One region of the Lysinibacillus sp. NPDC059133 genome, then DNA from elsewhere that is predicted to be linked to it. Evidence: riboswitches for the same ligand, from Rfam matches in the RefSeq annotation. Region 1 holds a riboswitch; each other region holds the start of a gene.
The links. Region 1 has a riboswitch for cobalamin ahead of ACFXN8_RS19410 (ribonucleoside-diphosphate reductase subunit alpha). Riboswitches for the same ligand answer to the same signal wherever they lie in the genome.

Region 1 (4,446 bases):
CGAGAACGCTGCTCGAAGAAATCTGTTTTTCCTAAGTCAACATCCTCATACGCTTTTACCCACTTCAATGGATTTTTGCGATAGCCTTCAAATGGACGCTCTACGCCAAGCTGATTACAGCGTACGTTTGCATAGAAGTGTACATAATCATGCACATCTTCCACATCGAGGCCTTCAACTTTATTGCCAATCACTTCATTGGCCCAATCGATTTCTAGTTGGACGGCTTCACGGAAGATTTCCTGTACACGAGCTGCTCGTTCTGGTGTATCGTATTCAGGATATTCCTCTAGTAGCTCCTGATAAATTTTCACAAATAAATCGACATGTAGCTGTTCATCGCGATTAATATAATTAATCATCGTCGACGAGGCCACCATTTTTTGATTGCGTGCTAAATGATAGAAGAACGCGAAGCCAGAATAGAAGAATAAACCTTCCAAAATCACATCATAGACAATCGCTTCTAGCATATTTTCAACAGTTGGCTCCTCTGAAAATGCATGGTAGCCCTTAATAACGAACTCATTACGTCGCTCTAACACTGGCTCTGTACGCCAAAAATCAAACGTACGATCCTGCTCGTCTTTGTTGACAATACTTGATAGTACATAGGAATAAGAGTGATTATGGATCACCTCTTGTTGCGCTAAAATAATCATTAGTGCATTTAAACTTGAATCTGTTAAATAATCCGCTACTTTCCCCGCAAAATCAGTTTGTACACTGTCTAATAGCGCTAGCAAGCCAATGATTTTTAAAAAGGATTCCTGTTCATCTGCTGATAGCTGTGGAAACTGTTTGACATCATTGCTCATATTAATTTCAAACGGTGTCCAGAAGTTCCCTAGCATTTTTTTATACTTTGGATAAGCCCAGCTAAAACGCACATCATCCCAGTTTAAAATGTTAGAAGAACGTCCGTTGACAATTCCTGTTGAACGGTTTGGTGCTTCTTTATCCATAATTTGTCGTTTTGTAATTGTTGTCATTGTTAACTTCCTCCTAGCTCGCGCAAGACTCACATTCTAGCAATTCTACAGACGTTGAGCGCACATAATAGGTCGTTTTCACACCGCTCGCCCAAGCATTCATATGCAATGCTAGTAAATCTTTTGCCTTAATCGTATTTTGAACGTATAAATTAAGTGAAATGCCTTGGTCGATATGACGTGCTCGTGCAGCATTTTGCTTGATTGTCCAATTTTGATCGATGAAATAAGCAGATTTATAATACCAAGTCGTCACAGGTGATAGATCTGGTACTGTTACTGGAATTTTGTAATCCTTCTTCTCCTCTGAATAACTCTTTTGGAAGATCGGATCAATCGTAGCCGTACTGCCCGCTAAAATGGATGTTGATGAGTTCGGTGCAACCGCCATGACATAGCCGTTACGCATACCTTTTTCAGCAACCGCGGCGCGTAACGCGTTCCATTTATTGCTGTCATAGCCCCGTTTGTCAAAATACGCACCAGTATGCCAATCCGAGCCTTCAAATAATGGGTAGGCCCCTTTTTCACATGCCAAATTGTTCGAAGCACGAATTGTTAAATACGCAATTTCCTCATACAGCTTGTCCGCAAATTCTACAGCTTCCTCAGACTCCCATTGAATTTCTTTCAAAGCTAATAAATGGTGCCAGCCAAATGTGCCAAGCCCAATACCACGGTAACGTAAGTTCGTACGCTCTGCTTGTTTTACTGGAATTGTATTGAGAGCGATAACGTTATCTAGCATACGTACTTGAACTGGGATCAATCGTTCTAGAACACCAGCCGGTACTGCTCGGCCTAAATTGATAGATGATAAGTTACATACAACGAAATCTCCAGGCTTGCGACGTGTTACGATAACGTCATCTTCAAGGGTAATAGACTCAAATTCAGTCGCTGACATATTTTGGAATATTTCTGTACACAGGTTCGAGCTGTAAACCATCCCTTCATGCTTATTCGGATTCATGCGATTGACTTCATCTCGATAGAACATAAACGGTACGCCTGTTTCAAGCTGTGAGCGCATAATACGCTTCATAATATCAATGGCTGGAACGACTTCACGACTTAACAATGGATTCGCGATACATTCCTCATATTTAGTACGGAAAGCACCGTCACCCTTTTTCTCATCATAAAAATCCTCTAGTGAAAAGCCCATAACTTCTCGCACTTCATGTGGGTCAAATAAATGCCATTCCCCGCGCTCTTCTACCGTTTCCATAAATAAATCCGGTAAGCATAGCCCTGTGAAAATATCATGAGCACGCAAACGCTCATCTCCATTGTTTAAGCGTAAATCTAAAAACGTAAAGACGTCTTTATGCCAAACATCTAGATAGACAGCAATAGCGCCTTGTCGTTGACCAAGCTGATCGACTGAAACCGCCGTATTATTAAGTTGTTTAATCCATGGTAAAACACCACTTGATGCACCTTTAAAGCCTTTAATCGATGAGCCTCGGCTACGAATTTTGCCCATATAAACACCAATACCACCGCCGTACTTCGATAATGTTGCGACATCTGTATTCGTGTCATAAATACTTTGTAAACTATCATCTACTGTATCGATAAAGCAGCTAGATAACTGACCATGCGTTTTACCTGCATTCGATAATGTTGGTGTGGCAACAGTCATATATAAATTACTCATTGCCCAGTAAGATTCACGTACTTTTTCTAAACGATTTTCTGTCTCATCCTGCATAAGAGTCATTGCAATGACCATCCAGCGTTCCTGTGGTAGCTCCACTGGTGTTTTCGTGTAATCACGGACTACATAGCGGTCCATTAATGTTTTTAAGCCAATATACGTAAACAATTCATCTCGACTTGATTCTAAATAGGAAGCGAGTTCTTGAAGGTCCTGCTCACTATATTTTGTTGTTAAACTTTCATGATACAAACCAGCTTCTGTATAGTGTGCTAATTGTTCTGGGAATACCTTATAAACATCCTTTACTGAAACTTCACGGCGCATTGCAAATTGATCATATAGTTTTTCTAAATAAATTTGAGCTGCGACAAATGTCCAGTATGGCTCCTCCTCATCAATTAGGCTAAGCGTTTGTAAAATCATCGCATCCGCCCATGCTTCAAATGTGGCATTGTCGTTTTTTCGTAGCCAACGATCCGATAACCTTACAAAACTTTCAAGTTCATCCTCCGTATAACTTTTCTTGAGCTTAGCAATTTGCTGTTCGATTTGAATTGTCATGTATACATTCTCTCCCTTTCTTTCTCCAGCAACACAAAAAGCGATCACGCAACATCTATCGGTTACGTGATCGCTGTAAAATCGGAAATGGAAATGAAGGACATGCACACTAAGAAGTGGACAAATCTCTCGCCTCCACTTCTCAATCCCCGAAGAATGTGTTGCTGTCTTGAACAACTCGGCAGGTCTCCTGGCTCATGCTTCCTCCAAATGATGGCCTTCCCGTTCTTCACAGTGGCTAGTCATCATTTGTCAGCACTTACAGTTGCGGGGACAGCTTCGGCCTAAGATGACTCTTTTCCGAATTCCCTTTTAAACCACATTGGTACCGCTCGTCCAAATACTATATATAGTGTTTTAACTCCTAAACAAATCTAACATATTGTGTTTATTGTTGCAATAGGCGTTTTGCCCCTTGCAAGTTATAATGTGCTACTTTTTCTCGAAGCAAGCCCAATTACAATGCAGTTTTACGTAGTTTTTCAAAATTTCTAGGAAAATATTTTTGTGCTAGCTGCTCTTTTTCTAACTGTATTCCTAGCAAAACTACTGCACATGGACCAGCCGTTTTCTCAACATCTAATGAACTTTTGACTTGTTGCTCGCCAAAAAGTAGGGTAAATTCTGCTTGCAGACCTTTTGATCCAACTGGCCAGACTTGCTGCACGGTTCCCTCTTTCCACGCTTGAAAAATAGGTTGTAGCTGTGCGACATTTTCAGGCTGTGCAAGGATTTCATTGCCTACAAGCGGCATCCCATATGTGTACCAACTTAGCTGCTCATACTTAGTTACTGTGCGTTTCTGCTGCTCACCAAGCATCGTTATAGACAAACCTGATTGTAAAGTCGGCATATTGGACTCTGTGCTACCGTCTATTGGCGGACAAATAAGACTCACCTCATCAAAAACCTGCTGAATGCCTGCAATATAACGAGACCATGCAGCATCCCCTGAAAAATTAGCAAGTAAAATATGTCTTGGTAAAGCATTTGCAGCAAGCTGCTCTAAAAAAGTAACACGCGCCGTTAAGTATGCCGTTAGTTTGTCTGGGGCAGACACAACATCTTGTGGTTTTTCGCCAATTGCTGCGGCATTATCTGTTGTAGCAAACAGCTCACCTATTTTTATTGCATTTCTCAATGTACTCGACCTTCCTTACGCACAAACACCTTAGAGAGAATTGGCATCACAATTGCAACGATCACCAGATTTACGAGTGTTGCCAA
Region 2 (4,446 bases), on a different contig from region 1:
TGCCATATAAAATAGCTCTTCTTCCCGTAAAAAATTTCGTTTTCAAATGATTCATGATCCAACGTATCATAAATATACATCAAAAATCCAACCGCAACTCCATCGGCATAAACGGCAATGGGAGTCGCTGGTATCCCATCTGCGTTCAACATATGAGCGTCTGCAAAGCTTCTGAGATTAGTAGTTTCTATAAAGTCTTTCTGGTTTTCTCCAACTTCAAGTGCTATTACTTCATCTATGTTATCCCCGGTTATTTTTCGTAATTCAATCATTTTTTTATCTCCTCTCCTAAGACAAGCCACTTTCACACATGACCTAAAACATTCCAAATATCATTTCCATAATTCCCGAAATAGGGTACACAAAATATTCACCAATGCTAACTCTTTTTCCCCTGTGATTTCTAATCCTTGTTCCGCAAAATGGCCCGTTTGTTGAATTGTCATAATTCATCTTGTCAATGCAATTGTATAAAACCTTTTTACAAATTATCGGACTTTATTACAAATGATCAATCTTTATTTTAAATCTACAGGAGAGAAGATGTAGTAAATGTACAAAATAATTTATCGTTATCTTGTTATTGATTGCTTAACTTCCTTGCGCAAAGATTTAGTTGCTTCCACCATGTTTGCCAAAGCGGCAATTGTTTCAGTTTCTTTTCTCGTTTTTAAGCCGCAGTCAGGATTTACCCAAAATTGATTGCTTTCAAGAACTTGTAAACTATCTCTCATAATACCGAGTATTTCTTCCTCACCCGGTACACGAGGACTATGAATGTCATATACGCCTAATCCAATTCCTTTTTTATAAGGGTTTACTTGAAGTGAAGAGATAAGCTCACCATGGCTTCGAGATGTTTCAATTGAAATAACGTCCGCATCTAGTGCACTAATTGGTTCTATGAAATCGTTAAATTCACAGTAACACATATGTGTATGGATTTGTGTTTCATTTTTCACACTAGATGTGGCAAGTTTAAAGGCATTTACTGCCCAATCTAAGTATGCCCCCCAGTCTTCTTTTCGGAGCGGTAAACCTTCTCGCAGGGCTGGCTCATCCACTTGAACAATGGAAATACCTGCGTTTTCCAGTGCTTCAACCTCTTTGCGAAGTGCTAGTGCAATTTGATAAGCAACATCTTTTCGTGAAAGATCGTCTCGCACAAATGACCAATTTAAAATGGTCACAGGGCCTGTCAGCATTCCCTTCACAAAACGCTTTGTTAAACTTTGAGCATAAGCCGACTCTTTCACTGTTATTGGTGCTGCCCAAGCGACATCTCCATAAATAATAGGAGGCTTCACGCAACGTGAACCATAGGATACAACCCACGCTTTTTCCGTAAATGCAAAACCGGTAAGTTTTTCACCGAAATATTCTACCATGTCAGTGCGTTCAAATTCACCATGGACAAGTACATCAATATCTAGTTCTTCTTGAATGTCAATCCAGCGTTTTGTTTCCAGTTCAATAAATGCTTCGTATGCTTCGTTCGATAATTGTTTTTTTCTCCATGCATTTCGATTCCTTTTGACCTCATCAGATTGAGGGAAACTTCCTATTGTTGTCGTTGGGAATAGCGGTAACCCTAAAGCTTGCTGTTGAATCTTTTGGCGGTGACTAAAATCACTATGTCGTTCAAAATCTTGAATTGTCACTGTTTGAACTGCCTGATGGATCACCTGGTTTTGACGAATTGGATGATTTTTTAGGGCTTCAATCGCCTTCATACTTTCTGATAAGTTATGAATCGTGCTACCATCTTTGTCTCGTCTAAATTTAGTTACCTCAACGATTTCTACGATTTTTTCATCAGCGAAGGAAAGTGCATTTTTTAGAACAGGATCGAGCTTATTTTCAAGAGAGGTCGTTATTGGTACGTGTTGTAGGTTGCTAGATGGTTGAATCCATAATGCTACAGCATTACTTAGTGTTTCAATTGCCTGAATCGTAGAGTTTACCTCTGCTAGGTTTGAACGCCAAATATCACGGCCATTAACAACACCAATCGCTAATACTTTATCTTTAGGAAAACCAAATTGACGAAGCGATCCCATATTCCCTTTATAGCCATGGACGAAATCTAAACCAAAACCTTGAACAGGGAGTGCCATTATTGCTTCATAAGAGGTTAATGCTTCAAAGTATGTTTGAAGCATTATTTTCGCCTCTGGCACTGCTCCAGCTAGTTGTGCGTATATTTCTTGTACAAGCTTTATTTCTGTCTCATCTAATGTAGTTACAAGGGATGGCTCTTCTAGTTGAATCCAATTGGCACCTGCATTCACTAATTCTTTCAACACTTGGGCATAGAGTGGTAGTATGGCCAGTAAATATTCAACTTGTGTTACCTTGTTATAACCTTTCGTTAGTTTGCAAAATGTATAAGGACCAATTAATGTCGGCTTTGCGATAATGCCGTATGCTTCTTTAGCCTCTAAAAAATCTGCTAAAACTTTGTTTTCCGTTATTTGTAATGTTTGTTCTTCAAATTCTGGCACAATATAATGATAGTTTGTATTAAACCATTTTGTCATTTCACTGGCCACTGCTGTTTTGTTCCCACGTGCTATGCTGTAATAGGTATGTAAATCTACCTTTCCACCTTGCCAGTTAAAACGCTTAGGTACTAAACCAAACATCACGGCTGTATCTAACATTCTATCGTAATAAGTGAAGTCTCCAACTGTTACCATATCTATGCCCAGTTGAAGCTGTTTTTCTAACCTAGATAATCGGATATTCTTTATTTTTACTTGAAAATCTACTTCAGAAAGTTCATGTCGCCAAAATGCTTCTAATGCTTTTTTCCATTCACGATCTTCCCCAATGTATGGGTAGCCAATTAGTGTACTTGTATAAGTCATTTCAATCACCCTTTCAGAAATAATAAAAAGCCATTCTCCTTCTAGGAAAATGGCTGCATGTTAAATTTGTCAATGAAAAAACAATACGAAGAAGTGTATACTTCCGCATAGGTCATTCGTTGTCGCACAGTGCCTGAATGGTCACATTTCACCACCTATTTCCACGTAGGTATTTGGTGTGTACTAGAAATTGGCAGGTCTCCTGGCTTTTCATCAACACGTCTCACTGCCTTCCCAGTTTCCCAGTGGCATTTGTGATTTGCTCCGAATTACAGTTGCGGGACAGCGTCGGATTTACACCGACTTCCCTTTTAAGCCAAACTATCATTTGGCACCAACTCTTACACAATATTCAATTATGCTCCTACTATAACATATAGTTCAGAATAGTAGAAATTTTTTCTTAAAAATTTAAAGGATTATACTAGTCATGTTTTAATCAAAAGTCCAATACTTTCTCGATATTTACTTCGTACCTCTATATTTGAGCATAGATAGTATTCCAAGAATCGATCCAATCGCTAATATGGTAAAGACCCATTCCCAACTAATGATTCTCTGAATAATAGGGATGAGATTGATAGAAATTATAGTAACTAGGAAACCAATACACATTTGAAAAGTAAGGGCTGTACGTACATACTCAACTTCAGCTATTTCTGAGACTGCTGCAGAAAACCTTGCATCATAGTATCCCCCTTTAAAATAAGATTGAATAATGTCATTATACAAAAAAAATAGAAAACGAATCCACCTCTTGTTCATATAAAGAGATTAAAAGCGCTGATGCAAACACTATAGTTCCAATCCAGTCGACTTTCGGCGCACCTTTTTGTATTCAATGAATAACTGCCTACCACAACTTTTTCAAAGTTACCCCTTTTATTAAATCTCCGGATATTTAATTTTATTTTTATTTTTTTAGTAGATAAATATCGCAAATCCTTTTAATAACAATTCATATTATAGATATTGAAAGGAGGGAAATTACTATGTCTGAATATTACGGCAGTGGTTCTGGTTCAGCATTTGCGTTAATCGTTGTTCTATTCATTCTATTAATTATTGTCGGCACTAGCTTTATAGGTTTTTATTAATACCAAATACCACCTTTCATGCTCATAACGTATAGGATCATACAAACTAATCCTATACACCTCCCATTGTTAAGGGTCACTTTCCTCCGATGACCCTTTTCATCATTTTCTTATTCTGCGTTATTCCAGACAGTAAGACAATGCATTTATACAGTCGGTAAACGAGATGGCTGGCAACTAAAATGTTCGTCGATAGTACTTAGAACAATGAAGATTTCTTTAAAAACTAAAAACATGGAAGGAACATGCATGCTCATCTCATCATCGTCTGCACTTTAGCGATTGAATTGAATCGATTAACTATCTGAAAGATTTACCTTTTGATCTAGTTCCAAAGGCAAAAAAGCATATTCTCCGCTTCTAATAACATCACATTTACGAACTGGAATAGGTTGTTTAAAGATGGGTCCATCTAATACTGTAGTATGGAATTCTCCACCTTCTCCGCATGGGTCAATCCCTCGGGCTTCAAGCTCTTG
Region 3 (4,446 bases), on a different contig from region 1:
AATAGCTGGCATACAGGATCCTTTCAAAATTGATATTCCTGTGAATAAAATCGAAAACTATCTGACTTTACAACCTAATGTAAGTCGAGAATACAAAAACATTCATTTTAGTGTTGAAAAAGTCGAATTTACACCAATAACGACAGGATTAACTACACGAGTCGTTTTGACTGACAACTCAATTTTCACACTACCTTTACTAACGATGGATGTAGATATTTTTGATGATCAAGGCCATAAACTTAAATTAATTGGCGGAGATGGTTGGAATGCTACAAATGGAAACATTCATATTTCTGATCGTAGATTCCAACCATTTGAAACTATTCCCAAAACAATAACCCTTAAGCCGTATATATACCTCTTTGATGAAAACGAAATGGGGGCATTTCAAATGGATGAAAATAATGAACCAAAGATTCAATACATTCCTGAACTAGAGGTTACACTACCTATTAACTCACAAAAATAAAAAAGTAGAGAAAGTGAGGTTTGCCTTGCTTTCTCTACTTTTTAGTATGTCAAATTATTTACTTGCTTTAAAGCTTAAACTTGAGCCGTCCCTACACCTTGCGACTAATATACTATTAATTCTAGTCTTTAAATGGGAATACTACTTATAAATATCAATTAAGTATATTTAAATATCAATTAAGTATATAAAAAACCATTTATTACAATCGAAGTAGCTTCAATAAAGATATTTTGTTTAATCTCTTTTTTTACGAGTAGAAACATAGAAATATCCTCTTTTTTGTGGAACTATTTTGAAAAAATAAAAAATATGCTAAACTTAACAGTAAGTGAATAGCAAATGCAGAATAAAGGTGCTCTTTTAGGAGCTTAATAGGGAATTCGGTGTAAATCCGAAACTGTTTCCGCAACTGTAAGTGTAGATGGCTACAGAAATTACCACTGTCAAACGAGGAAAAATGCCTCCAGTAGATGGGAAGGTTCTGAATAGGATACACGAGTCAGGAGACCTGCCTTTATTCCATCGTATTAACTCTCTTCGGAAGCTAGGAGAACTTACGGCAAATAGATGGACAGGCAAATTGTGTTTTTGGGCCTTTTTCTGTTTTCCTTAGATGCTCTCCCTTTTATTGGAGAAGCATCTTTTTTATTTTCCGAGTTAATGGCAAATATATTCACCTATAACAAGGTCAGGAGGAGAGAAATGGACTTTTATAAGAAATGGTTGAATATAGCGATTGTCTTTATCTTATCATTTTCGCTATTGTCGCCTGCTGCTCTAGCAGATACGCAGCAAATTGAAACTAGTGAGTTAGAATCTAGCTCCCCTATTACATCTAATGGTGAAGAAGCTAGCGTCTTCCCAGAAATCACAAGTATTACAGATGAAGAAGTAGTAATTGATAAATCATCATTACAAACGGCAATTGAGAAGGCAGAGCAAAACAAAGCACCCGTAAAAGTAAGTGATGATGGAAAAGATATAGACCCTGCTGATTACTGGGTAACTCAAACTGAACAAGATGTGTATACAAATGTAATCGTATCTGCACAACAACTATTAGCAGATGAACATGCAATTCAAGAAGACATTGATGCGAAAGTATTAGCACTAAATCAGGCAACAGAGGAATTTGATAGTGCGAAAAAAGATGGTACAAAATCGAATGCTGAACCAACAACTTCTCAAGCTTACAATACTGTTGCTCAATACATGGTAGAAAAATTACCCGATCCTAAATTCGGTAATGAATGGTGGATCATCACATTAGCTCGCGGTGGCTACGAAGTTCCAGCTGGCTATTTCGACACTTATTATAAAAATGTCGTTGACCATGTTGTTGCTAACGATGGCGTACTAGATAAAAGGAAGTATACAGAGTATTCCCGATTAATTATTGCCCTTACAGCTATTGGTAAGGACCCAACAAATGTTGGTGGTTATAACTTAGTTGAAAACCTATCTGATTTTGAGAAAGTTGCTTGGCAAGGTGTAAACGGTGCTTATTTCGGGTTAATTGCTCTTAATACTTGGGACTTTGAACTATCTGAAACAGCTACTACAACACGAGAAAAACTTATTGAAAGAATTTTAGAAAAGCAATTAGATGATGGTGGTTGGGCTCTATCGGGGACAAAGGCTGACCCTGATATGACAGCAATGGCTATCCAATCGCTAGCACCATACTATAAAACGGATTCAAAGGTAAAAGATGCTGTCGACAAAGCACTAACTACTTTAGCTGATTTACAATTACCAAATGGTGGTTATAAATCATGGGGGTCGGAAAATTCTGAAAGTGCTGCTCAAGTTGTCACTGCCCTTACTAGCTTAGGTATCGATGCGAACAAAGACCCTCGCTTTGATAAAGTTATAGCGAATATTATGACTTATTACAGTCCAGACGACGGCGGGTTTAAACACGTTTTAAGCGAAACAAAAGCAAATGGGATGGCTACAGAGCAAGTTGGCTATACATTAGCTGCGTATCATCGTTTGCTTAACGGTCAAACAGCACTATACGATATGTCAGATACGAAGTCTCAGGATCCTTCGAACCCTGGAGATGGTGGTAATCCATCTAACCCTGGAGATGGTGGAAATAACAATAATTCCGGCAACGGCGAAGATAATCCAGGAGGAAATCTTCCAAATGGACATACCAAGTTCTCAATCACAATCTCCTCTTCGGAGGTTCCACTAAAAGAAACAAAAGTTGAGCTTTATCCAGGAGAAACAGTATTCGACGTATTAAAACGTGTAACAAAGCAAAATGGTATTGCATTAAGCTACCGTGAAACACAATATGGTACTTATATCGATGGCATTAATGGTCTTTATGAATTTGATCGTGGTCCATTAAGTGGTTGGATGTATCGTGTAAATGGTTCTTTCCCTTCTTACTCTGCAGCACTTTACACATTATCACCTGGTGATAATGTTGAATGGCTATATACGCTCGATTTAGGTAAAGATGTCGGTGGGTACGTTGATGGAATTGAAGGTGGTGGCTCTTCAGCTGGAGGAAACAAAGAATGTAAAGAGAAAGATTGTAAAGAAGTAGAAACGAAATGTCCTAACAAAGATGAAAAGTGTGCTGAAGAAACAAACAAAGATAATAAAGATGGTTCTATAGCTGAGATTACTATTGAAAATGGTAGTAATAAAGCAATTATTACATCAGAAGATATTCAAAAACATCTTGAAAAGAACATTAAAAATTTTGTTATTCAAAGTGAAAAGAATTTCAAAATAGAAATACCTACTTCTATATTTAGTGGCATTAAGCTTACTGAAAAAGAACAAGTAAAGGCATCCGTAACGAAAGATGCTAAAAATAAACAATTCACTGTCACATTCGAAATTGAGAATGCTAATGGTAAATCAAAGTCAATTTCTATAGATAAAGAATATTTAAAAGTGACATTACCATCTAACGAATTAAAATCAAATACAGTCGTTTTACAACTTGTTGGTGGCGAATACAAACCTGTTCCACATAAAATTGTGAACGGTGAAATTGTCCTATTCACAAAAACAAGTGGTACCTTCGTTTTAAAAGAAAGTACAGTAACATATAAGGACATTGAACATTTAGCATACAAAGAAGAAATAGAATTTTTGGCGAGTCGACACGTTATTCAAGGAACTACATCAGAGACATTCGAAGCGAATATATCAATTACTCGTGCGCAATTTGCAGCATTAGTTAGTCGCGCACTTGGTTTACAAGCAACAGGTGAAAATCCATTTGACGATACAAAAGGCAAATTGTATGCGACAGAAATTCAAGCTCTGTACGAGGCGGGTATTACAAAAGGTTCAACTACTTCAACATTTAACCCAGAGGAACCAATTACACGTCAGCAAGCGGCTGCATTGATGGCACGCATTTTAGAATATTTAAATGCGGATGTGAAAGCTGGTGGAGAGATTAACTTTAAGGACGCTAACAATATTAGCTCTGAATATCTCCCTTATATTAAGCTATTAAATAGTCTTGATATTATGACAGGTATGCAAGATGGTTCCTTTGATCCTACTTCTTCAATTACTCGTGGGCAAACTGCGAAAATTTTAAAACGTACATTAAATATCGCAGGCATCATGTAATTTCTTTACTAACCCAAACGCTCAACGCATTTGGGTTAGTCCCTTTTTAGAGAATGGAGGTTGTTCAAATGAGAAAAAAATTATCGATGTTTATCATAGTACTTACTCTGTTACTTTCTGCTGTGACTCCGATCTCAGCACAGCAGTTATCAACTGTAGATGCTTATCGTACGAATGGTCAATTTATGGTGAATAAAGCACCAAACCCTTCTTTTGGCAATGAGTGGTTTATTATTGCACTTGCACGTGGTGAATACAATGTTCCAAAAGGCTATTACGACAAATATTATGAAAATGTTGTGAAACATGTACAATCGGTAAAAGGTGAATTACACAATCGTAAATATACAGAATATTCC

Region 2: another riboswitch for cobalamin. It lies ahead of metE (5-methyltetrahydropteroyltriglutamate--homocysteine S-methyltransferase); the one in region 1 lies ahead of ACFXN8_RS19410 (ribonucleoside-diphosphate reductase subunit alpha).
Region 3: another riboswitch for cobalamin. It lies ahead of ACFXN8_RS08640 (S-layer homology domain-containing protein); the one in region 1 lies ahead of ACFXN8_RS19410 (ribonucleoside-diphosphate reductase subunit alpha).

The regions. Positions count from the first base shown of each region.
Region 1 covers NZ_JBHZDH010000044.1:22,779-27,224, forward strand. The annotation lists gene ACFXN8_RS19405 (ribonucleotide-diphosphate reductase subunit beta) at 1-992, opposite strand, end outside; gene ACFXN8_RS19410 (ribonucleoside-diphosphate reductase subunit alpha) at 1,006-3,219, opposite strand; cobalamin riboswitch at 3,382-3,567, opposite strand; gene ACFXN8_RS19415 (hypothetical protein) at 3,677-4,360, opposite strand; gene ACFXN8_RS19420 (ECF transporter S component) at 4,357-4,446, opposite strand, start outside.
Region 2 covers NZ_JBHZDH010000004.1:4,007-8,452, reverse strand. The annotation lists gene ACFXN8_RS03345 (GNAT family N-acetyltransferase) at 1-272, opposite strand, end outside; gene metE (5-methyltetrahydropteroyltriglutamate--homocysteine S-methyltransferase) at 573-2,870, opposite strand; cobalamin riboswitch at 3,046-3,224, opposite strand; gene ACFXN8_RS03335 (YjcZ family sporulation protein) at 3,863-3,967, shown strand; gene ACFXN8_RS03330 (Dph6-related ATP pyrophosphatase) at 4,264-4,446, opposite strand, start outside.
Region 3 covers NZ_JBHZDH010000011.1:105,143-109,588, reverse strand. The annotation lists gene ACFXN8_RS08645 (DUF4179 domain-containing protein) at 1-472, shown strand, start outside; cobalamin riboswitch at 809-1,005, shown strand; gene ACFXN8_RS08640 (S-layer homology domain-containing protein) at 1,178-4,087, shown strand; gene ACFXN8_RS08635 (S-layer homology domain-containing protein) at 4,156-4,446, shown strand, end outside.